2 regions of the Streptomyces sp. NBC_00258 genome follow, and region 2 is predicted to be linked to the other one. Evidence: predicted binding sites of a transcription regulator. Region 2 holds the regulator's gene; the other holds the start of a gene.
What was found. The regulator HrcA, encoded in region 2, represses chaperone genes, less so after heat shock. The targets are predictions, from matches to a motif close to TTNGCACTCNGNNNNNCNGAGTGCNAA.
Positions count from the first base shown of each region.

Region 1: the regulator HrcA is predicted to act here: its motif matches at 7,566-7,592, upstream of groES (co-chaperone GroES).

Region 1 is NZ_CP108081.1:5,342,661-5,354,749, forward strand. Features, by position in the region: gene OG718_RS23640 (sigma-70 family RNA polymerase sigma factor) at 1-99, opposite strand, end outside; gene OG718_RS23645 (response regulator transcription factor) at 372-983, opposite strand; gene OG718_RS23650 (WhiB family transcriptional regulator) at 1,363-1,698, shown strand; gene OG718_RS23655 (LysR family transcriptional regulator) at 1,750-2,646, opposite strand; gene OG718_RS23660 (MOSC domain-containing protein) at 2,726-3,403, shown strand; gene OG718_RS23665 (SDR family NAD(P)-dependent oxidoreductase) at 3,628-4,401, shown strand; gene OG718_RS23670 (ester cyclase) at 4,535-5,242, shown strand; gene groL (chaperonin GroEL) at 5,363-6,991, opposite strand; gene groES (co-chaperone GroES) at 7,113-7,421, opposite strand; gene OG718_RS23685 (polysaccharide deacetylase family protein) at 7,716-8,489, opposite strand; gene OG718_RS23690 (polysaccharide deacetylase family protein) at 8,486-9,487, opposite strand; gene OG718_RS23695 (THUMP-like domain-containing protein) at 9,578-10,768, shown strand; gene OG718_RS23700 (dipeptidase) at 10,787-11,965, opposite strand; gene purE (5-(carboxyamino)imidazole ribonucleotide mutase) at 11,971-12,089, opposite strand, start outside.
Region 2 is NZ_CP108081.1:8,051,980-8,064,068, forward strand. Features, by position in the region: gene OG718_RS35970 (HAMP domain-containing protein) at 1-2,243, opposite strand, end outside; gene OG718_RS35975 (ATP-binding SpoIIE family protein phosphatase) at 2,377-4,383, shown strand; gene hemW (radical SAM family heme chaperone HemW) at 4,438-5,670, shown strand; gene OG718_RS35985 (DUF3097 domain-containing protein) at 5,906-6,709, opposite strand; gene OG718_RS35990 (MBL fold metallo-hydrolase) at 6,845-7,621, opposite strand; gene hrcA (heat-inducible transcriptional repressor HrcA) at 7,871-8,887, shown strand; gene dnaJ (molecular chaperone DnaJ) at 8,888-10,024, shown strand; gene OG718_RS36005 (nitronate monooxygenase) at 10,283-11,368, shown strand; gene OG718_RS36010 (16S rRNA (uracil(1498)-N(3))-methyltransferase) at 11,365-12,089, shown strand, end outside.

The sequences.
Region 1 (12,089 bases), 2.7 Mb from region 2:
GGCGAGCAGGTCGTGCGTGGCCTGCTCGTCTCCGTCGACCGCGCGATGGACGAGCGCACCGATTGCCCCTTGGGCAGTGGCCGCCTCGTCGTCACGCATCGGTCCATGGTGCCTTGGCGTCGTCCTGTCCGTGGCACCGCGTCCGTAGTTGTGCACCGAAGCGTTATGAGCAGGTGCGCCGGAACTCATCTCCTGCGCCCTCCCCTCCCGCTCGACCGACTCGTTCCCGAGGAACTCCACACCTCAAGGATGCGGCATCCGCCGGGAAACGGGGATCGGGCGCCCGAACGGCCGTTTTCGATCCCCTGTCGGGCCCGGCCCCACCCGCCCTGCGGCGGGCGGGGACACCCGCTACCCCCGCGGCGGTTCACCTAGCGGACCAGGCCCCATCGGAACCCGAGCGCCACCGCGTGCGCGCGGTCCGAGGCGCCGAGCTTCTTGAAGAGCCGTCGGGCGTGGGTCTTGACCGTGTCCTCGGAGAGGAACAGCTCACGACCGATCTCCGCGTTCGACCGGCCGTGGCTCATGCCCTCAAGGACCTGGATCTCACGCGCGGTGAGCGTCGGCGCGGCGCCCATCTCGGCCGACCGCAGTCTGCGCGGCGCGAGCCGCCAGGTCGGGTCGGCGAGAGCCTGGGTGACGGTCGCACGCAGCTCCGCGCGGGAGGCGTCCTTGTGGAGATAGCCGCGGGCACCGGCGGCGACCGCGAGCGCGACACCGTCCAGGTCCTCGGCGACGGTGAGCATGATGATGCGCGCACCGGGGTCGGCGGACAGCAGCCGCCGGACCGTCTCCACGCCGCCCAGACCGGGCATGCGTACGTCCATCAGAATCAGGTCCGAACGGTCGGCACCCCAGCGGCGGAGGACTTCCTCGCCGTTGGCCGCCGTGGTCACGCGCTCTACGCCGGGCACGGTCGCCACCGCACGGCGGAGCGCCTCTCGGGCAAGCGGGGAGTCGTCGCAGACGAGGACGGATGTCATGGCCGTCCTCCGCAGCTGATGCGCGTCACCTTGAGCCTCCAGGCTGGTACGAATCGTCACCTGTGCGGTTGACGCTCTCGGACGCTTGCCCGAGCGCTTGTTCTTTCAACCGCTCCGCACTACCAACGACGGTCACCCGAAAGAGTTACGGGGCGGTGAGCCACGTTCGGCACTCTACGTGAGGGCACGGACACGGTGGAGACACCCACGGCGGACCCTCAAGGTTTCATCACAACCCATGCCCCATTTAGCCGCTTTTCTTCCCATTTACTGGTGTCTGAGGCTAGATTCGCAATGAGTCATATTTTCATCTCCTTAGATCGTAGATGTACGGTCATGGGCACGTAACCGCCCAGAACGGCTACAAGGGGACAACGCAATGGCAGATTTCTCCCGCCTTCCCGGACCCAACGCGGATCTGTGGGACTGGCAGCTCCTCGCGGCTTGCCGCGGGGTCGACAGCTCGCTCTTCTTCCACCCCGAGGGCGAGCGCGGTGCGGCACGGAGCGCTCGTGAGAACTCGGCCAAAGAGGTCTGCATGAGGTGCCCGGTACGCGCGGAGTGCGCGGCACACGCACTGGCGGTGCGCGAGCCGTACGGCGTGTGGGGCGGCCTCACCGAGGACGAGCGCGAGGAACTCATGGGGCGGGCGCGCAACCGCCTGGTCTCGGCGTCGGCGTCGGCGTCCGGCGGAGGCACTCCGTCACATCACTGAAGGAACGTTTCTTCGAACGGGCACGCGCGCGTGCCCCCACTTTCCGGCGGGTCAGCGCGCCGCGGCCCGGGCCAGCTGATCCAACGTGGCCGCCACCGCGGGCACCTGGGCGAGGTCCGGCAGCGTGAGCGCGACGATCTCCCGACGCAGGGCGGGCTCGACCATCACCGTGCGCGCGCCCTTGGGGCGTACGGACTCGATGGCGAGCTCCGGCAGGACCGCGACCCCGAGACCCGCTCCCACCAGGCCGACCACGGCCGGGTAGTCGTCGGTCGCGAAGTCGATACGGGGTGTGAAGCCCGCGCGCTCGCAGACCTCGACCAGCCGGCCGCGGCAGCGGGGGCAGCCGGCGATCCACGGCTCGTCGGCCAGTTCGCCGATGGCGACCGTCCGTGCGCGGGCCAGCCTGTGCCCTTCGGGGACCAGACCGACGAGCCGGTCCCTGAGCAGGGGCCGTACCACCAGGTCGTCCCACTCCTCTGCGCCCGCCGCGCCCTCGTACCGGAACGCGAGTGTCACGTCGCAGTCGCCCTCGCGCAGCATCTCGACCGAGCGCGGCGGCTCGGCCTCCTCCAGGGAGACACGTGTGCCGGGGTGCGCGGCGCGCAGGGCGGCGAGCGCGGCCGGTACGAGCGTGGAGCTGCCGCTGGGGAACGAGACGAGCCGGACCCGGCCGGCCCGCAGGCCCGCGATCGCGGCGACCTCCTCCTCGGCGGCCGTCAGCCCGGCGATGATGCCCGCGGCGTGCCGTACGAGAGCCTCGCCGGCCTGGGTCAGCCGCATCTCGCGGCCCGTGCGGATCAGCAGGGGTGTGCCGACGGAGGCTTCGAGGGCCTTCATCTGCTGGCTGACGGCGGGCTGGGTGCAGCCCAGTTCGCGCCCCGCCGCCGAGAAGGAGCCGGTGGCGGCGACGGCACGCAGCACACGGAGATGACGGGCCTCGATCACCCTCCGAGCATAAGCGAATCTTGGATACGGCGACGAATATTGCGTCGAGGCTTTGGCTCGGATCACCTAGCGTGCAGTCATGAAGCTTCTCTCTCTGAACCTTGGCCGCCCCAAGGCCGTCAACTACACGGACCAGGCGGAGGGTGTGACCGGGATCGACAAGCGTCCGGTGGACGGGCGGGTGCGGGTGTCCGCGCCCGGGCCCAAGGGGGTCGGCGCGAGCGGGCTCGCCGGGGACGCGGTGTGCGAGCTGCGGCACCACGGCGGCGACCACCAGGCCGTGTACGCCGTCGCGCGCGAGGACCTCGACGACTGGGAGCGCGAGCTGGGGAGGCCCCTGGCCAGCGGAATGTTCGGGGAGAACCTCACGACGGAGGGCCTCGACGTGTCCGGCGCGCGGATCGGGGAGCGCTGGCGGGTCGGCTCCGAGGTCGTCCTGGAGGTCACCTCCGGGCGGATTCCCTGTCTCACCTTCCAGGGCCATCTGGGCGAGAAGGGGTGGGTCAAGCGGTTCACCGCGAAGGGGGCACCCGGTGCGTATCTGCGGGTGATCGAGCCGGGTGAGCTGCGGGCCGGCGACCCGATCGAGATCGTCCACCGGCCCGACCACGAGGTGACCGTCGCCCTCCAGTTCCGCGCCGTCACGACCGAACGAGGCCTGCTGCCACGGGTGTTGGAGGCGTCGGACGCACTGCATCCGGAGGCGCTGAAGCACGCGCGGGAGTACGTGGAGAAGTACGGCCAGGACGCGAAGTGAGCTGAGACCGGCGTCCCGCCGGTCGAGTTGGAGGAGCCCGGCAGCGAGGGGCGGCCGGTCCGGACACTCCGCGCAAATCCCACCGCCGTCCACCGCAGTGCGAAGGCCGGGAGATGACGGGGCAGTTCGTCGTTGTGGAGGTTGTGGGGAAGGCACAGCCGACGGGGGTACTTTCGGGTCGTTCGGCGCACGGACAGCATGAGACGGGTCACTAATCTTGGGCCATGACAACGGCTCTGATTACGGGATCGACCGCGGGCATCGGTGCCGCCTTCGCGCGGCGGCTCTCCTCCGACGGGCACAACCTCGTGCTGGTGGCGCGCGACAAGAAGCGGCTCGGTGAGCAGGCGACCGAACTGCACGACCGGCACGGCATCGAGGCGGAGGTGCTGACGGCGGATCTGGCGACCGACGAGGGCATCGAGGCGGTGGCCGCCCGCCTCTCGGACCGCAAGAACGCGGTCGACCTGCTGATCAACAACGCGGGCTTCGGCAACAAGGGCCTCTATCTGGACGTACCGATGGAGGACGAGCTGAAGATGCTCAAGGTGCACTGCGAGGCGGTGCTCCGGCTGACGTCGGCGGCGGCCGGGTCCATGCGGGCGCGCGGGCGCGGCGGTGTCGTCAACGTGGCGTCCACGGCCGCGTTCGTGCCGCGCGGTACGTACGGGGCGTCGAAGGCGTGGGTCGTGCAGTTCACGCAGGGCGTGGCGAAGGACCTGTCCGGCAGTGGTGTGCGGCTGATGGCGCTGTGCCCCGGGTTCGTGCGGACCGAGTTCCACGAGCGGGCCGGGATGGGGACGGACAACATCCCGAACTGGATGTGGCTGGACGCCGACAAGGTGGTCACGGCCGCGCTGGCCGACCTGGCGCGGGGCAAGTCGCTGTCCATTCCGGACCCGCGCTACAAGGCCCTGATGGGTGTCGCGAAGGTGACACCGCGTGCGTTGCTCAGTGGGATCAGTTCGAAGACAGGGCGGAAGTACGGGCCGAAGTGAGCCCGGTCGTGCGCGGTGACGTGGACGGACACTTAGGCAGCGGCACAATCCCCTTCGGCTGAAAAACGGCTGAAGGGGATTTTCACTAAAATGGGCGTATTCAACCGGACTCGAAGTGCCGGGAGGCAGCGCCATGACTTTCGTACAGCTGATCGACTGCAAGACCAGCCGGATCGACGAGATGAACCGGCTCATGGACACCTGGGTCGAGCAGACCAAGGGCAAGCGGACCGCGACGCACAACGTGATCGGGAAGGACCGGCACGACGCCGGGCACTTCATCGAGATCGTGGAGTTTCCGTCCTTCGAGGAGGCGATGCGGAACTCGAACCTTCCGGAGACCGACCGGATCTTCCGGGAGATGGTGGCACTCTGTGACGAGATGCCGACGTTCACGGATCTCGACGTGGTGCGGGACGAGCGGCTCTACAAGGCCAGCGTCCGCAATCTCTTCGGACTGCTCGCCGGGAAGGGCACCCTGCCGTCGTGGGACGAGACCGTCGCGGAGAACTACCACGACCATGATCCGTCCAACGAGCAGGACGTGATCGGGATGGACGCCATGCGCCGCGAGGTGGAGATGTGGCGGGCCGGGTTCGACTTCGTGTTCACCATCGAGGACCAGATCTCCGACGGCGACCGGGTCTGTACGCGCTGGACCTGGAACGGCACCCACACGGGTGACTTCATGGGGATACCGGCCAGCGGCAAGCAGGTCACCATGACCGGTATGACCATTCACCGGTGCCGCGAGGACGGCAAGGTCGTCGAGGGGTGGTGGCAGTACGACCGGCTGGGGCTGATGGGCCAGCTCGGGGTGCTGGACCAGCTGGAGGTCTGACCGCGCCGGGCCGCGCCGACGACAGCACGAAGGCCCGGTCCCCCGAGACGGGGTACCGGGCCTTCGCCGGGCGCTCAAAGGGACGTACGCCCCCTCGGGCCGCCCGGAAGCGGCTTGCGCCTAGTGGGAGTGGCCGTGACCGTGGCCGTGACCCGCGTCGCCCTCTTCCTCGGCCGGCTTCTCGACGACCAGGGTCTCGGTCGTGAGGAGCAGGGAGGCGATGGAGGCGGCGTTCTCCAGGGCGGAGCGGGTGACCTTGACCGGGTCGATGACGCCCTGCTTGACCAGGTCGCCGTACTCGCCGGTGGCGGCGTTGAAGCCCTGGCCCTTGTCGAGCTCGGCGACCTTGGAGGTGATGACGTAACCCTCCAGGCCGGCGTTCTCGGCGATCCAGCGCAGCGGCTCGACGGCGGCCCTGCGGACGACCGCGACACCCGTGGCCTCGTCGCCGGTCTTGCCGAGGTTGCCCTCGAGGACCTTGACGGCGTGGACGAGCGCGGAGCCACCACCGGAGACGATGCCCTCCTCGACCGCGGCGCGGGTCGCGGAGATGGCGTCCTCCAGACGGTGCTTCTTCTCCTTGAGCTCCACCTCGGTGGCGGCGCCGACCTTGATGACGCACACGCCGCCGGCCAGCTTCGCGAGGCGCTCCTGGAGCTTCTCGCGGTCCCAGTCGGAGTCGGTGTTCTCGATCTCGGCCTTGATCTGGTTGACACGGCCGGCCACGGCGCCGGTGTCGCCACCGCCGTCGACGATGACCGTGTCGTCCTTCGAGATGGTGACGCGGCGGGCGGTGCCCAGCACGTCGAGGCCGACCTGGTCGAGCTTGAGGCCGACCTCCTCGGCGATGACCTCGGCGCCGGTGAGCGCGGCCATGTCGCCGAGCATCGCCTTGCGGCGGTCACCGAAGCCGGGGGCCTTCACGGCGACGGCGTTGAACGTGCCGCGGATCTTGTTCACGACCAGGGTCGACAGGGCCTCGCCCTCGACGTCCTCGGCGATGATCAGCAGCGGCTTGGAGGCGTTGGTCTGGATGACCTTCTCCAGCAGCGGCAGCATGTCCTGGATGGAGGAGATCTTGCCCTGGTGGATCAGGATGTACGGGTCGTCCAGGACGGCTTCCATGCGCTCCTGGTCCGTCACGAAGTACGGCGACAGGTAGCCCTTGTCGAAGGCCATGCCCTCGGTGAAGTCCAGCTCCAGACCGAAGGTGTTGGACTCCTCGACGGTGATGACACCGTCCTTGCCGACCTTGTCCATCGCCTCGGCGATGAGCTCGCCGACCTGGCTGTCCTGGGCGGACAGACCGGCGACGGCGGCGATGTCGGACTTCTCGTCGATCGGGCGCGCGGTCGCGAGGAGCTCCTCGGAGACCGCGGCGACGGCCGCGTCGATGCCCTTCTTCAGGAGGGCGGGGGACGCGCCGGCGGCGACGTTCTTCAAGCCCTCGCGGACGAGCGCCTGGGCCAGCACGGTGGCGGTGGTCGTACCGTCACCCGCGATGTCGTTGGTCTTGGTCGCCACCTCCTTCACCAGCTGGGCGCCGAGGTTCTCGTACGGGTCGTCGATCTCGACCTCGCGGGCGATGGTGACACCGTCGTTGGTGATGGTGGGTGCGCCGAACTTCTTGTCGATGACGACGTTGCGGCCCTTGGGGCCGATCGTCACCTTGACCGTGTCGGCAAGCTTGTTGACGCCGCGCTCGAGGGCGCGACGGGCGTCCTCGTCGAACTTCAGGATCTTCGCCATGGGAGCGGTTCAGCCCTCTCGGAAAACGTGGGTGAAACGAACTGCGCCCCCGACGCCCGGCTTCATAAGGTCGCGGGGGCCAGGGGCGCAGTTCACTGCAATGCTGGTAATGCCGGGTGAATTACTTCTCGACGATCGCGAGCACGTCGCGAGCCGAGAGGACGAGGTACTCCTCGCCGTTGTACTTCACCTCGGTGCCGCCGTACTTGCTGTACAGCACGACATCGCCGGTCTTGACGTCGAGCGGAAGACGCTCGCCGTTCTCGAAGCGGCCCGGGCCAACGGCCAGGACGACGCCCTCCTGGGGCTTCTCCTTGGCGGTGTCCGGGATGACCAGGCCAGAGGCCGTGGTCTGCTCGGCGTCGAGCGGCTGGACCACAATGCGGTCCTCAAGCGGCTTGATGGCAACCTTGGAGCTGGTGGTCGTCACGATCCGACCTCCCCCTTCGGAGATCTCACGGGGTTAACTGTCTGAGGTGGCGACCAGGTGGATCCGTCGTCGCGGGTGCCGGACCTGCCCGTCGCTATTGGCACTCTCCTGCGGTGAGTGCCAGACCTGAGACTATGACTGCGATTAGCACTCGGTCAAGCGGAGTGCCAGTTGCCTCCGGCGGTCAGGGAGATGTTCGGCACCCGGAACCGGGGTGGGCCTTGCTGGGGGCTGCGCCCCCAGACCCGCTCTTCAGGGGCGCGGGGAACTGCGCGACCAGCCACAACGAACCCGCTAGAGGTAGTCCTCCAGCCGTGCCACCGTGAACCCCTCCCCCTGGATGCGCTTCAGCATGGCGGTCGTCGCATCGGTGAGACTCGCCCCCATCCGGCCCTCCGGGCAGTGGAGGATGTCACCCGGCCGGAGGCGGTCCGCGTCGCGCCACAGGACGATGGCGGCCACTCCGCAGTCGGCGGCCGCGCGCACGGTGTCGGCGTTGTAGTCGCCGTAGGGCGGGCGGAAGAGCCGGGGTCGGATACCGAAGCGCTGCTTGAGCTTCTCCTGCTGGCCGCAGATCTCGGCGCGCTGGCCGGCGTACGGCAGGCCCGGCAGGTACGGGTGGTCGAGCGTGTGGTTCTGCACGGTCGCGCCGACCGCGCGGAGCCGGCCGAAGTGGGCGTATCCCGGCCCGACGACACTGTCCGTGAGGAACATCGTGACCGGCAGCCGCAGTTCGCGGACCATGTCGACGAATCCCGGGTCCTTCTCGGCGCCGTCCTCGAAGGTCAGGAAGACGACCCTGTCGCGGGTGGGGACGCGGTCGACGACGGGCGGCAGGCCCGGTCCCGCGGTGCGGGCGGAGGGCCGCCGGTCGGGCGGCTTCGGCGCCGGGGCGAGCGGGGCGGCCAGGCCCCAGCGGCGGTACGGGTCCTCGGTGGGGCCGTACGTGCGTACCTTCTGCGCGGCCTTCTTGCCCAGCCGCTCGATGGGGTCCACGGACTGGGCGCAGCCGGCCAGGCAGACCAGGCCCGCGAGCAGCGCCGCGCCGACGGCCGGCCGCTTCCTCACAGGTAGTCCTCGATGCGTGCCACCGCATACCCCTTGTCCGTGACCAGCTTCAGGAAGTGGCGGACCATGTCCGGCATCGTGCCCTTCCAGTGCTCCTTGCCGCGGAAGTGGCTGAGAACGATGTCTCCGGGGTGGAGGTCGCGGTCCGACTCGCGGTAGTCCCAGCGGTCGGCGAAGACCTCCTCGTTCCACAGCGGTGCCGCCTTGATGCCGCAGGCCCTGGCCGCGCGCAGGGTGTCCTCGTTGTAGTTGCCGAAGGGCGGGCGGAAGAGGGTCGGGCGCTTGCCGTAGCGCTTCTCGATCACGTCCTGCATGCCGCAGATCTCCTGTTTCTGCCGTTCGTAGGAGAGGTTCGGCATTTGACGGTGGTGGAGGGTGTGGTTGTTCAGGACCACGCCCCTGTCCTGCATCTTCCTGAAGTAGCCGTAGTCCTCCTTGACCAGGTAGTCGCTCAGGAAGGCCGTGTACGGGATCTTCAGCTCGCTCATCATCCGCAGGAACGCCGGGTCCTTCTCGGCGCCGTCGTCGATGGTGAGGAAGACGACCTTGTCCTTGGTGGGGATCGTGGTGAAGACGGGTGGCAGGCCTTCGTGGTCGTCCACCTCGAAGCCCTTGCGGGTGCTGATGCGGGGTTTCTGCCCGGGGGCGGGGGGCGCGGGTAGCGGGGGCTCGGCCAGGCCCCACTTCTTCGCCGCGGTGGCGCGGGCCCGCTGCTCCTGACGGAGCTTGGTGGCGTAGGCGTCCATGGCCCGGGCCGGTGGGGCCTTCAGGAGTTGTTGGCCTGCGGCGGGCTCGACGGTGGTGGGAGTTGCTTCCGCGCAGCCGGCTGCCAGTGCGGTGACCGTCAGCAGGACGAGAGCGGTGCGTACTGCCTGGGACGGCCGGATTGCGACCTGCGGGGCGGTGGGGGCTTGTCGCGCGGTTCTCCGCGCCCCTGAGGGAGCGTCCCCCGAGCCGCCATTTACATTGTTGCCATCATTTTGTCGTACAAGTCGCATGAACCCGGATCCTCACAGGTCACACCCCTCACGAGCCCTCGACACATCCGGCGACCGCGTGCCGTCCACCGACTGGCCCACAATGGGGCGGTGAACGACCTCGATCCGCTCTCCGCCTTCACCTCCCTGCTCACCGGCCAGGGCCGTGCCCTTCTCGACGAGGTGCGGGACACCGAACCCGCTCAGGAGCTGGCCGTCGCGACCCGGCTGCGGCGGGAGTATCCCGTCGGGCTCGTGTCGGCGGCGCTCGGGCAGGCGCGGTTGCGGCAGCGGGCCGTGGTGAAGTTCGGCGCGGCGGACGCGGGGCGGATGTACTTCACGCCGAACGGGGTGGAGCAGTCGACCCGGGCGAGTGTCGCCGCGTACCGGGCCCGGCGTTTCCAGGAGCTCGGTGTGCGTTCGGTGGCGGACCTGTGCTGCGGCATCGGCGGTGACGCGATCGCGCTCGCCCGGGCCGGGATCCGGGTGCTCGCCGTCGACCGGGACCCGCTGACGGCGGCCGTGGCACGGGCGAACGCCGACGCACTCGGGCTCGGTGATCTGATCGAGGTGCGCGAGGCGGATGTCACGGAGGTCTCGACATCCGCGTACGACGCCGTGTTCGTGGATCCGGCGCGGCGGGGCGGGCGCGGGCGCGTCTTCGATCCCGAGGCCTATTCGCCGCCGCTGTCGTGGGCCGTGCGAACCGCCCTCGGAGCGCCACTCGCCGCGCTGAAGATCGCACCCGGGATTCCCCACGAGACCGTCCCCGCCGAGGCCGGGGCCGAGTGGATCTCGGACTCCGGGGACGTGAAGGAGGCCGTGCTGTGGTTCGGCACGGGAGAGGCCGGGTCCGTACGTGCGACCCTGCTGCCCGGGCCGCGGACCCTCGTGGGCCGGGGGCTGCCCGACCCTCAGGTGCGGCCCCTGGGGCGGTACTTGTACGAGCCCGACGGGGCCGTCATCCGGGCGCATCTGGTCGCGGAGGTCGCCGGGGAGCTGGACGGCGGCGGGCTGATCGACGAGACCATCGCCTACATCACAGCGGACTCCCTGAAGGACACGCCCTACGCCACCGCCTACGAGATCACCGACCAGCTTCCCTTCGGCGTGAAGAAGTTGAAGGCGCTGCTGCGGGAGCGTGGGGTCGGTGTCCTCACCGTCAAGAAGCGTGGCTCCGCCGTCGAGCCGGAGGAGCTGCGGCGCAAGGTGAAGCCGCAGGGGCCGAACTCGGCGACCGTGTTCCTGACCCGGGTGAAGGGCGCCCCGACCATGCTTCTGGGGCACCCCGCACCCGCGTGACCGATGCGCCTGGCCGTGCTAGCCGTCCAGTTGCTCCAGGGTCGCGTTCGACGGGCCCCTGCGGGACTGCTCCGCGCGGGCCACGTCCTCCGCGGCGCCCAGCACCCGGACCGCGTTCTGCCAGGTCAGCTTGGCGAGGTCGGTGGACGACCAGCCGCGGTCCAGGAGTTCCGCGATGAGGTTCGGGTAGCCGGAGACGTCACCGAGGCCCTCGGGCGTGAACGCCGTGCCGTCGTAGTCGCCGCCGATGCCGATGTGGTCGACGCCCGCCACCTCGCGCATGTGGTCGAGGTGGTCGGCGACCGTCGGAACGGTCGCGACGGGGCGGGGGTTGGACTCCTCGAAGAGACGGTGGACCTTCATCGCCTCGGCGGTCGTGTCGAGGTGGTGGAAGCCCTGCTCGCGCATGTTCTCGTCGGCGGCGGCCGTCCAGTCGACGGCGGCCTGGAGGACGAACTTCGGCACGAACGTCACCATCGCCACACCGCCGTTGGCGGGCAGCCGCTCCAGCACGTCGTCCGGGATGTTGCGCGGGTGGTCGCAGACCGCGCGCGAGGAGGAGTGGGAGAAGATCACCGGCGCGACGGACGTGTCCAGCGCGTCCCGCATCGTCGTGGCGGCCACGTGGGAGAGGTCCACGAGCATGCCCAGGCGGTTCATCTCCCGTACGACCTCGCGGCCGAAGGCCGACAGGCCGCCCACGGACGGCTCGTCCGTCGCCGAGTCCGCCCACGCGATGTTGTCGTTGTGGGTGAGGGTCATGTAGCGGACCCCCAGCTCGTACAACCCGCGCAGGGTGGCGAGGGAGTTGTCGATCGAGTGGCCGCCCTCGGCGCCCATCAGCGAGGCGATCCGGCCCTCGCCGCGGGCCGTCTCCATGTCGGCGGCCGTCAGCGCGGCACGCAGGTCGGCGGGGTAGCGCGCGATCAACTGCCGTACGCAGTCGATCTGTTCGAGCGTCGCCGTCACCGCACCGGGAAGGTCGGAGCGCACATACACCGACCAGAACTGCGCGCCGACACCGCCCGCGCGCAGCCGGGCCAGGTCCGTGTGCAGATGGGCGCTCTGGTCGGCGGCGATGTCGCGGGCGTCGATGTCGTAGCGGACCTGCTCGCGCAGGGCCCAGGGGAGGTCGTTGTGGCCGTCGACGACGGGGAAGTCGGCGAGCAGGGCGCGGGCGCGGTCCAGGGACGACATGCGCGTCACTTTCCGAAGCCGAAGCCGTTGCCGGCGCCGGCCTCGACCTTGGAGCGCAGGCGCTTGCCCTTCTCCGTGGCCTGGTCGTTGAGCTCCTGCTGGAACTCGCGCATCCGGCCGAGGA
Region 2 (12,089 bases):
GTCAGCTCGCGCAGGATCAGGTCGGCGACCTCCATCAGGTCCCGGTGGCCCTGCATCAGGGCGGCGAGCCGGGCGAGGTTCGACTCCAGCCAGTCCTTCGCGCGGGTCGTCTCGCGGAGGTTGGCCACCATCAGGTTGATGTTGTCCTTCAGCTCGGCGACCTCGCCCTGCGTCTCCACCGTGATGGAGCGGGACATGTCGCCCTGGGCCACCGCGGACGCCACCTCGGCGATCGCGCGGACCTGGGTGGTGAGGTTGGACGCCAGCTCGTTCACGTTCGTCGTCAGGCGCTTCCAGGTGCCGTACACGCCCTCCACCCGTGCCTGGCCGCCGAGTTGGCCCTCGGAGCCCACCTCGCGGGCCACTCGTGTGACCTCGGACGAGAACGACGACAGCGTGTCCACCATCGTGTTGATCGTGGTCTTCAGCTCCAGGATCTCTCCGCGCGCGTCCACGTCGATCTTCTTGGAGAGGTCTCCCTGGGCCACGGCGGTCGCGACCTGCGCGATGTTGCGGACCTGTGAAGTCAGGTTGTCCGCCATGTAGTTGACGTTGTCGGTGAGGTCCCGCCAGACGCCGGACACGCCGAGGACCTGGGCGCGGCCGCCGAGCCGTCCGTCGGTGCCGACCTCGCGGGCCACGCGGGTCACCTCGTCGGCGAAGGCGCGCAGCTGGTCCACCATCGTGTTGACGGTGTCCTTCAGCTCCAGGATCTCACCGCGTGCGTCGACCGTGATCTTCTTGCCGAGGTTGCCGTTGGCCACGGCCGTCGTCACCTGGGCGATGTTCCGCACCTGTGAAGTCAGGTTCAGGGCCATGAAGTTGACGTTGTCGGTGAGGTCTTTCCAGACGCCGGACACCCCGCGGACCTGGGCCTGACCGCCGAGGTTCCCTTCGGTGCCGACCTCGCGGGCGACGCGGGTGACCTCGTCGGCGAAGGCGGAGAGCTGGTCGACCATGGTGTTGATGGTCGACTTCAGCTCCAGGATCTCGCCCTTCGCCTCCACGGTGATCTTCTTGCCGAGGTCGCCCTGGGCCACGGCGGTGGAGACGAGCGCGATATTGCGGACCTGCGAAGTCAGGTTGTCCGCCATGAAGTTGACGTTGTCGGTGAGGTCCTTCCAGACGCCGGACACCCCGCGGACCTGGGCCCGGCCCCCCAGGTTTCCTTCCGTACCCACCTCGCGGGCGACGCGGGTGACCTCGTCGGCGAAGGCGGAGAGCTGGTCGACCATCGTGTTGATGGTGGACTTCAGCTCCAGGATCTCGCCCTGCGCGTCGACCGTGATCTTCTGGCTCAGGTCGCCGTTGGCCACGGCGGTGGTGACCTGGGCGATGTTGCGGACCTGCGAAGTGAGGTTCGAGGCCATGAAGTTGACGTTGTCGGTGAGGTCCTTCCAGACCCCGGACACACCGCGCACCTGCGCCCGGCCGCCCAACTGGCCTTCCGTACCCACCTCGCGGGCCACTCGCGTGACCTCGTCGGCGAAGGCGGAGAGCTGGTCGACCATCGTGTTCACGGTCAGCTTCAGTTCGAGCAGCTCACCGGTCGCCTCGACCGTGACCGTGCGGGTCAGGTCGCCGCGCGCCACCGCCGTGGTGACCAGGGCGATGTCACGGACCTGGGCGGTCAGCCGGGACGCCATCGTGTTGACCGCCTCGGTCACGTCCCGCCAACTGCCCGACAGGCCCGTCACCTTGGCGCGGCCACCGAGCCGGCCCTCCGTGCCGACCTCGCGGGCCACCCGGGTCACCTCGCCGGTGAAGAGGGACAGCTGATCGACCATCTTGTTGACCGTCCGCCCCAACCGGCGCAGATCGCCCCGCAGCTGACGGTTGCCGTCGTGCAGGTCGACGCGCTGGGTCAGGTCGCCGCCCGCCACCGCGTCGAGCACGCGTGTCGCGTTGGCCGCCGGCGCGACGAGCGCGTCCAGCAGTTGGTTCACGTCGTTGACCCGGGTCGTCCAGTGGCCCTGGCCCGGGCTCGCGGAGAGCCGCTCGTCGAGCCGGCCGTGCCGTACGAGCTCCCGGCGGACGCGCTGCGCCTCCGAGTTGAAGTGCAGGCTGCGGTCCAGGATCTGGTTGAACACGGTGACCAGCTCGGCCACCATCCCGTGGCCGGATTCGGGCACCTTGCTGAAGTCGCCGTCTCGGGCGGCGGTCATGGCGGCGAGCAGGGGACGCAGGTCTGATGCCCGAATCTGTCCGTCTTCGAGCACATGCGTAGCACTGTTCTCACTCATGGTGGCCCAACTTCGGTAACTCGGCGCTTATGGGCGTGGTCAGTCTGTCACTCTGTCCGCATCGTCTGAGGCGTATCGTCCGAACTGCTCAGGGAGCCGCACAGTGGGGCCCATACCGACGCAACGGGAGTCCATGTCCCGTGCTCCTGAGGCGCCAGTGCGCCCGCGGGCGGTGGCACGCACGTCCTTACCGGGCAACCCCTTCGCGCCGGGTGCCGCCCGTCGGTTCGTCCGCACCGCGCTCGCCGAGTGGACCGAACTCGCCCTGCCCGGCACCGAGTTCATCACCGACCTGCTCGTCGCCGACGCCATGGTGGTGGTCAGCGAACTCGTCACGAACGCGGTGGTGCACGCCGGCACGGACGTGGAGCTGCTGTGCCGGCTCGGCCGTTGCTCGGAGGACTGCCCGGCGGCCGCCGCGGCGGACTCGGGGGCCGTACGGTCGGCCGCCTCGCACGACAGCTCGCGCGATGGCCCGGGCAACGACACGGGCGACGGCTCGGGCAGTGGCTCCAAGCCAGGGCCCGGCCCCGATTCAGGCGTCCTCGTCATAGAGGTCTCCGACCACCACCCCGCGCGCGTCGTGCGTGAAGACGGGGCCGAGCAGCCGTACGACACCGTCGAGTACGGGCGGGGCCTGCACCTGGTCTCCGCGCTCTCCGACGCCTGGGGCATCACCTACCGCACCGGCGTCAAGACCGTGTGGGCACGCCTGCCCGTCGACGGGACCGCGGCCGTCGAGGAGGAGGCCGAGGCGTACGACGGCGAACACGCGCTGCGGCGCGGGCAGCGGGCCGCCGAGATCCTCGCCCCCGCACCCCGGCGCGGCATGCAGGACCAGGACTGGCGCAGCCGCGGCGTCCTCTCCTTCCTCGCCGAGGCCTCCGACCTGCTCGCCGGACAGCTCGACGAGGACCTGGTCGCCGCGCTCACCGGGCAGCTGCTCGTACCGCGGCTCGCCGACTGGTGCGCGGTGTGGCTGGAGGACGAGGCCCCGGGCCGCTCCGACGGGGGTGTCGTCGGCGGGCCACGGCTCGCCCGCGTCTGGCACGGCAGCGAGAACCGCATCGAGGAACTGCGCCGGCTCCTGGAGAAGGACCCGCCCGAACCGCCCGAGTCGGACCGCGCGGGCCCCGTGCCCGTACCGTGGCCCGCCGAGGCGCTGGGAGCACGGGCGACCGGCGGATCGGCACTCGCGTTCCGGCTGATCGCGGGCGGCAGACCGCTCGGCACGCTGGTCATCGGCCGGGCCGGGCAGACCCGCTTCCCCGACGAGATCACCGGGCTCGTCGAGGACCTCAGCCGCCGGGTCGCGCTCGCCATCGGCGCGGCCCGGCAGTACGCGCGCCAGGCCACCATCAGCCGCGTACTGCAGCGCGGGCTGCTGCCCGGGGCGGTCGCCGAGATCCCCGGCGTACGCAGCGCGCTCGTCTACGAGCCGTGCGACAAGGGCGGACCCAGCGGGGACTTCTACGATCTCTTCCCCGCCGGGGACGGCCGCTGGTGCTTCGCCCTCGGCGACGTACAGGGCAAAGGGCCCGAGGCGGCCGTGGTGATCGGTCTCGCCCGGCCGTGGCTCCGGCTCCTCGCCCGGGAGGGGTACGAGGTGCCCGACGTCCTCGACCGCCTCAACCAGCTGCTCCTCGACGACGCGACCGAGGCCGCCGACGCGGCCGCCCGGGCCCTGGTGTCCGCGGGCGGCACCGGGCTCGCGGACGAGGGGCCGCAGACCCGCTTCCTCTCCCTCCTCTACGGCGAGCTGGTGCCCTTCGACGGCGGAGTGCACTGCACGGTCGCCTCCGCCGGGCATCCGCTGCCGTTGCTCCTGCAACCGTCCGGGGCGGTCGGCGAGGTGGCCCAGCCGCAGACCCTCCTCGGCGTCTTCGAGGACGCCAGCTACCTCTGCGGAACCTTCGAGCTGCGTCCCGGCGACAGCCTCCTGTGCGTCACGGACGGCGTGACCGAGCGCCGCAGCGGGCACCTGCAGTTCGACGACGACGACGGCCTCGCCGCCGCGCTCGCCGGGTGCGCCGGCCTGAGCGCCGAGCTGATCGCCGAGCGGATCCGCCGGCTCGTGCACGAGTTCGGCGGCAAGCCGCCGGAGGACGACCTGGCGCTGCTGGTGCTGCAGGCGGAGTAGGCGGTCCAGAGGGGTCCGGGCGGGGAGTGCCGAAGGTGCTGGACAATGGAGTACATGCCTTCCGCACTTCCCGACGGCGAGCCCGTCCCCGACGACGGGGTGCTGCCCGCGCACGCCCTGGCCGGCGCGGCCGACCGTCCGCTCGGGTTCTACCTCCACGTCCCGTACTGCGCGACGCGCTGCGGCTACTGCGACTTCAACACGTACACGGCGACGGAGCTGCGCGGCTCGGGGGGCGTGCTCGCCTCCCGCGACAACTACGCCTCGACCCTGATCGACGAGATCCGCCTGGCCCGCAAGGTCCTCGGCGACGACCCGCGGCCCGTCCGCACGGTCTTCGTCGGCGGCGGTACGCCCACACTGCTGCCCGCCGACGATCTCGTACGGATGCTGGGGGCGATCCGGGACGAGTTCGGGCTCGCGGCGGATGCGGAGATCACCACGGAGGCGAACCCGGAGTCGGTGGACCCGGCGTATCTGGCCGCGCTCCGGGAGGGCGGGTTCAACCGCGTCTCGTTCGGCATGCAGAGCGCGCGGCAGCACGTGCTCAAGGTCCTGGACCGTACGCACACGCCCGGCCGGCCCGAGGCCTGTGTCGCCGAGGCCCGCGCGGCCGGGTTCGACCACGTCAACCTCGACCTCATCTACGGCACACCCGGTGAGAGCGACGACGACTGGCGGGCCTCGCTCGACGCGGCGATCGGTGCCGGGCCCGACCACGTGTCGGCGTACGCCCTGATCGTCGAGGAGGGGACACAGCTCGCGCGCCGCATCCGGCGCGGGGAGGTGCCCATGACCGACGACGACGTGCACGCGGACCGGTACCTCATCGCGGAGGACCGCCTCTCCGCGGCGGGCTTCTCCTGGTACGAGGTCTCCAACTGGGCCACGTCCGACGCCGGGCGCTGCCTTCACAACGAGCTGTACTGGCGGGGGGCCGACTGGTGGGGGGCGGGGCCCGGGGCGCACTCCCATGTGGGCGGTGTTCGCTGGTGGAACGTAAAGCATCCGGGGGCGTACGCGGGGGCCCTGGCGGCGGGGCGGTCGCCCGGGGCGGGGCGGGAACTCCTGTCGGAGGAGGACCGGCGGGTGGAGCGGATCCTGCTGGAGCTGCGACTCCTTGAGGGGGTTCCGCTGGCGCTGCTCCACGCGGACGGCCTTGCGGCGTCTCGTCGGGCCCTCGCGGACGGTCTCCTTCAGCCTGGGCCGTACGAGGCCGGGAGCGCGGTGCTCACCCTGCGGGGGCGGCTGCTCGCGGACGCGGTGGTACGCGACCTGGTGGACTGAGGGCCTTTTCCTCGCCCCCGCCGCCCCTACCCGTTCCCGTCCCCTGGGGCTCCGCCCCAGGCCCCGTGGCGTTGTGATTTCGGGTGCGGGCCGGCTGTGGCTGGTCGCGCAGTTCCCCGCGCCCCTGAAAGGGGCGCGGGGAACTGCGCAGCGGGGGTTCGGGGGCGGAGCCCCCGAGTAGTGACGGGAATGGGTAGGGGCGGCGGGGGCGAGAAAAGCCCTCTGGCCGCCGCGCTCACTCCGGTGCCGTGACGAAGTCGATCAGTTCCTCCACGCGGCCCAGCAGCTCCGGCTCCAGGTCACGGTAGGAGTGGACCGAGCCGAGGATGCGCTGCCAGGCGGCGCCCGTGTTCTCGGGCCAGCCCAGGGCCCGGCAGACCCCCGTCTTCCAGTCCTGCCCGCGCGGCACGCGCGGCCACGCCGGGATGCCGACGGCCGCCGGTTTCACGGCCTCCCAGACGTCGATGTACGGATGCCCCACGACAAGCGCGTACTCGCTCGTCACGGCCTCCGCGATCCGCGACTCCTTCGTGCCGGGCACGAGATGGTCGACCAGCACCCCCAGCCGCGCGTCCGCCCCGGGACCGAACTCCTCGACGACGGCGGGCAGGTCGTCGATGCCCTCCAGGTACTCGACGACGACACCCTCGATCCGGAGGTCGTCACCCCAGACCCGTTCGACCAGTTCCGCGTCGTGACGCCCCTCGACGTAGATACGCCCCGCCCGGGCGACCCGTGCCCGGGCCCCGGGCACGGCAACCGACCCGGAAGCCGTACGAGTGGGGCGTACGGGTGCGGACGACGGGCGCACCAGCGTCACCACGCGCCCCTCCAGGAGGAACCCACGCGGCTCCAGCGGAAACACCCGGTGCTTGCCGAAGCGGTCCTCCAGCGTGACCGTCCCGGCCTCGCAGCGGATCACGGCACCGCAGAACCCGGTCCCGGGCTCCTCGACCACGAGCCCCGGCTCCGCCGCCACCTCGGGCACGGGCTTGGGCTTCTTCCACGGAGGGGTCAGGTCCGCTGAGTACTGGCGCATTCGGATGACGATAGGAGAAGGTCCCCGTCCGGCGCACCGAGCCCCCCTGCGACACGCCGACAACCCTCCCAGGAGACGCCGACGAGCCTCCTGCGCCAGGCGCACGAGTTTCCTGCGGCAGGCCCCACGAACTCCCTACGGCACGCCGAAACGCCGTGCCAGCGCGTCCCGTTGGGCCCGTACGAACCCGGCGTCGACCGCCGCCCCGTGACCGGGCACGTACACCGCGTCCTCGCCCCCGAGGGCCAGCAGCCGGTCCAGGGCCGCGGGCCAGCGGGAGGGGACGGCGTCGGGGCCCGCCTGGGGTTCGCCGGACTCCTCGACGAGGTCACCGCAGAAGACGATCTCCGGCGAGCCCGTCCCGGGGCCGCTGGGACTGCTGGGGCCGCCGGGGTCTCCCAGGTCGCCGCGGACGAGAATCGCCAGGTCGTGGGCCGTGTGGCCGGGTCCCACGTTCGCCAGCAGGACCTGTACGCCGCCGCCCAGGTCGAGCGTCCACTCGCCGGAGACGAGATGCCGGGGGCGGACGAGCAGGTCCGCCGCCTCGGCCGCCTCGCCAGGATCGGCGCCGTTGCGTACGGCATCCGCCCGCAAGGCGTCCCGTTCGTCGACCAGCACCCGCTCAAGGCCCACCGCCCCGAAGATCTCGACCCCCGCGAACGCCGCCGCGCCGAAGGCGTGGTCGAAGTGCGGGTGGGTGAGCGCGAGATGGGTGACCCGCCCGCCCCCGAGCAACCGCCGCGCCTCCGTACGCAGCCGCGCGCCCTCCCGCAGCCCCGACCCCGCGTCGATCATGAGCGCCGCACCCTCGCCCACCACGAGCCCGGCCGTGCAGTCCCACACCGGAAGCCGGCAGCGTCCCACACGCGGACCCAGTTCCTCCCACCCGGCCTCTTCCCAAGTCACCCTCATACGCCGACGCTAGCCCTACGCCCGATGAAGTGCGCAGACAGCGGTGGACAGCAGTCGGGACAGAGCGGGACAGCCCCGTACACGTCGTCGTGACGTCGCAGGGCCACCCTTGCCCGGGCCGCACCTACCGGCCGTACACTTGGCGCGGGGATGCTGGCACTCGCGCACGCTGAGTGCCAGGCAAGACGATCGAGGATGATCGAGGACCGCATCGAAGACCGCGGGGAAGACCAGCTGGAGGTGTGCGCGATGCTCAGTGAACGCAGGCTCGAGGTGCTGCGCGCCATCGTCCAGGACTACGTGGGCACCGAGGAGCCGGTCGGTTCCAAGGCGCTCACGGAGCGCCACCGGCTGGGCGTCTCCCCGGCGACCGTCCGTAACGACATGGCCGTGCTCGAGGACGAGGGCTACATCGCCCAGCCGCACACCAGCGCAGGCCGCATCCCCACGGACAAGGGCTACCGCCTCTTCGTCGACAAGCTCGCGGGCGTCAAGCCGATGACCGCGCCGGAGCGGCGGGCGATCCACAGTTTCCTCGACGGCGCCGTCGATCTCGACGACGTCGTGGGGCGGACCGTCCGGCTCCTCGCGCAGCTCACCCGGCAGGTCGCCGTCGTGCAGTACCCGTCCCTGACGCGCTCGACCGTGCGTCATGTGGAGCTGCTGTCGCTGGCCTCGGCCCGCGTCATGCTGGTACTGATCACGGACACCGGCCGGGTCGAGCAGCGCATGGTGGACTGCCCGGCGCCCTTCGGGGAGGCCTCCACGGCAGATCTACGCGCGCGGCTCAACAGCCGGATCGCGGGCCGCCGTTTCGCGGACGTCCCGCAACTGGTGCAGGATCTCCCCGACGCTTTCGAGGCGGAGGATCGGGGTACGGTCGCGACGGTGCTCTCCACTCTCCTGGAGACCCTCGTCGAGGAGACCGAGGAGCGGCTGATGATCGGCGGCACCGCCAATCTCACCCGCTTCGGACATGACTTTCCCCTCACTATCCGTCCGGTTCTGGAGGCCCTTGAGGAGCAGGTCGTTCTCCTCAAACTCCTTGGTGAGGTCAATGATTCGGGCATGGCCGTACGGATCGGTCACGAGAACGCCCATGAGGGACTCAACTCCACGTCCGTCGTCTCGGTCGGCTACGGTTCGGGCGGCGAGGCAGTAGCAAAACTTGGCGTGGTCGGACCGACGCGCATGGATTACCCCGGAACGATGGGAGCGGTACGAGCGGTGGCACGGTACGTAGGACAGATCCTGGCGGAGTCGTAAGTGGCCACGGACTACTACGCCGTACTCGGCGTGCGCCGCGACGCGTCCCAGGACGAGATCAAGAAGGCATTCCGGCGGCTCGCACGCGAGCTGCATCCGGACGTCAATCCCGATCCGAAGACGCAAGAGCGCTTCAAGGAGATCAACGCCGCGTACGAGGTGTTGTCGGACCCGCAGAAGAAGCAGGTCTACGACCTCGGCGGTGACCCGCTGTCCCAGGCGGGCGGCCAGGGCGCGGGCGGCTTCGGCGCCGGCGGGTTCGGGAACTTCTCGGACATCATGGACGCCTTCTTCGGTACGGCGTCGCAGCGGGGCCCGCGGTCGCGCACGCGGCGCGGCCAGGACGCGATGATCCGGCTGGAGATCGACCTCGACGAGGCGGCCTTCGGCACGACGAAGGACATCCAGGTCGACACGGCCGTCGTGTGTACGACGTGCAGTGGCGAGGGCGCGGCGCCCGGCACCTCCGCGCAGACCTGTGACATGTGCCGCGGGCGCGGTGAGGTGTCCCAGGTCACGCGGTCCTTCCTGGGCCAGGTCATGACGTCCAGGCCGTGTCCGCAGTGCCAGGGGTTCGGGACGGTCGTTCCGACGCCGTGCCCCGAGTGCGCCGGTGACGGGCGGGTCCGCTCGCGTCGGACCCTGACCGTGAAGATTCCCGCCGGTGTCGACAACGGCACGCGGATCCAGCTCGCGGGCGAGGGCGAGGTCGGGCCCGGTGGCGGTCCCGCCGGTGACCTCTACGTGGAGATCCACGAGGTCGCGCACTCCACCTTCCAGCGGCGCGGTGACGACCTGCACTGCACGGTCACCATCCCGATGACCGCGGCGTCTCTCGGGACGAAGGTTCCGCTGGAGACGCTCGACGGGATGGAGGAGATCGACATCCGTCCGGGGACCCAGTCCGGGCAGTCGGTTCCGTTGCACGGGCGCGGTATCACCCACCTTCGCGGTGGCGGCCGTGGTGATCTCATCGTGCATGTCGAGGTCATGACGCCGACCAAGCTCGATCCCGAGCAGGAACGGCTGCTGCGCGAGCTCGCGCAGCTTCGGGGGGAGGAGCGGCCCACGGGTCAGTTTCAACCCGGGCAGCAGGGGCTGTTCTCCAGGCTGAAGGACGCGTTCAACGGTCGCTGAGGGCTCTTCGGCCTGAACGGCCTCGTCCTCAAATGCCGGACGGGCTGGGTGTTTCAGCCCCTCCGGCGTTCGAGGAGCGGGGGTTCGGGGGCCGGCCCCCGAAAGGGACGATGGGGGTCCCCCCGCTCGAGCGAAGCCGAGAGTGGGGGAGGGCAGGGGCGGCGGGGCGAAGAACCCTCCCGCGGGTCGATTCCCGTGGCTTATGCCCGGGGGAAGGCCGGATTCGGACTTGTACGGAGGACGTGACAACATGCCGTCATGTCCTCCGCGCTGACCGATCTCTTCCCACTCCCGATCGTGCAGGCCCCCATGGCGGGCGGCGTCTCCGTGCCGCAGCTCGCAGCGGCCGTGTCCGAAGCCGGCGGGCTCGGTTTTCTCGCCGCCGGGTACAAAACGGCCGACGGCATGTACCAGGAGATCAAGCAGTTGCGGGGCGCCACGAGCCGCCCGTTCGGCGTGAACCTGTTCATGCCGCAGCCGGAGTACGCCGACCCGGCCGCCGTCGAGGTCTACGCCCACCAGCTCGCCGGCGAGGCCTCCTGGTACGAGACCGAACTGGGCGACCCCGACAGCGGACGCGACGACGGATACGACGCCAAACTCGCCGTACTCCTCGACAACCCCGTGCCGGTCGTCTCCTTCCACTTCGGCTGCCCCACCCGGGACGTCCTGGACTCCCTGGGCCGGGCAGGCACACTGACCCTGGTCACGGCGACCACCGCCGAGGAGGCGCAGGCCGTGCAGTGGGCGGGCGCCGACGCGGTGATCGTGCAGGGAGTCGAGGCCGGCGGCCACCAGGGCACCCACCGCGACAACCCGGAGACCGACGGCTCCGGCATCGGACTGCTCTCGCTGATCGCGCAGGTCCGCGAGACCGTGCAGATCCCGATCGTCGCGGCCGGCGGCATCATGCGCGGCAGCCAGATCGCCGCCGCGCTCGCCGCGGGCGCGAGCGCCGCCCAGCTCGGCACGGCGTTCCTCGCCACCCCCGAGTCCGGCGCCAACGCCGTGCACAAGCAGGCGCTGACCAACCCCCTCTTCGTACGTACGGAGTTGACGCGGGCCTTCTCCGGCAGGCCCGCGCGGGGTCTGATGAACCGCTTCATGCGCGAGCACGGGCCGTACGCGCCCGCCGCCTACCCCGAGGTCCACCACCTCACCTCCCCCCTGCGCAAGGCGGCGGCCAAGGCGGGGGACGCGCAGGGGATGGCGCTGTGGGCGGGACAGGGCCACCGGCTCGCGCGCGAGCTGCCCGCCGGGCAGCTGGTCGAGGTGCTCGCGGCCGAACTCGCCTCCGCCAAGACAGCGTTGTCGTCCCACTCGGGCGGGGGTTCGGTCCGTTGACCGCCCCGGTGTTCGTGGTGGACGTGGTCCCGGGCGGGCCCGAGTTCGTCCTCGACGGCCCCGAGGGGCGGCACGCCGTGTCCGTGAAGCGGCTGCGGGCGGGCGAGGACGTCGTCCTCACCGACGGGCACGGGCGCTGGGCCGAGGGCGTCGTCAAGGCGGCCGAGGGCAAGGACCGGCTCGTGGTGACGGACATCGCAGAGGTCCGTGAGGAGCCCGAGCCGGCTCCCCGTATCACCGTCGTCCAGGCCCTCCCCAAGGGCGACCGCGGTGAACTCGCCGTCGAGACCATGACGGAGACCGGTGTCGACGAGATCGTCCCCTGGGCCGCGTCCCGCTGCATCACGCAGTGGAAGGGCGAGCGGGGGCTCAAGGCGCTCGGGAAGTGGCGGGCCACCGCGCGCGAGGCGGGCAAGCAGTCGCGGCGGGTGCGGTTTCCGCAGGTCGCGGACGCGATGACGACCAAGCAGGTTGCCGCGTTTCTCGCCAATGCGGAGCTTGGGGTGGTGTTGCACGAGGACCGGGCGTACGGGAGCGAGCCGCTCGCGACGGCCGAGCTTCCCTCCACCGGGCGGATCGTGCTCGTCGTGGGCCCCGAAGGCGGTGTGTCCCCCGAGGAGTTGGCGGCCTTCACCCAGGCCGGAGCGAAGGCCTGCCGGCTGGGCCGCAGCGTCCTGCGCACCTCCACCGCCGGCACGGCCGCGACGGCCCTCCTCCTGAC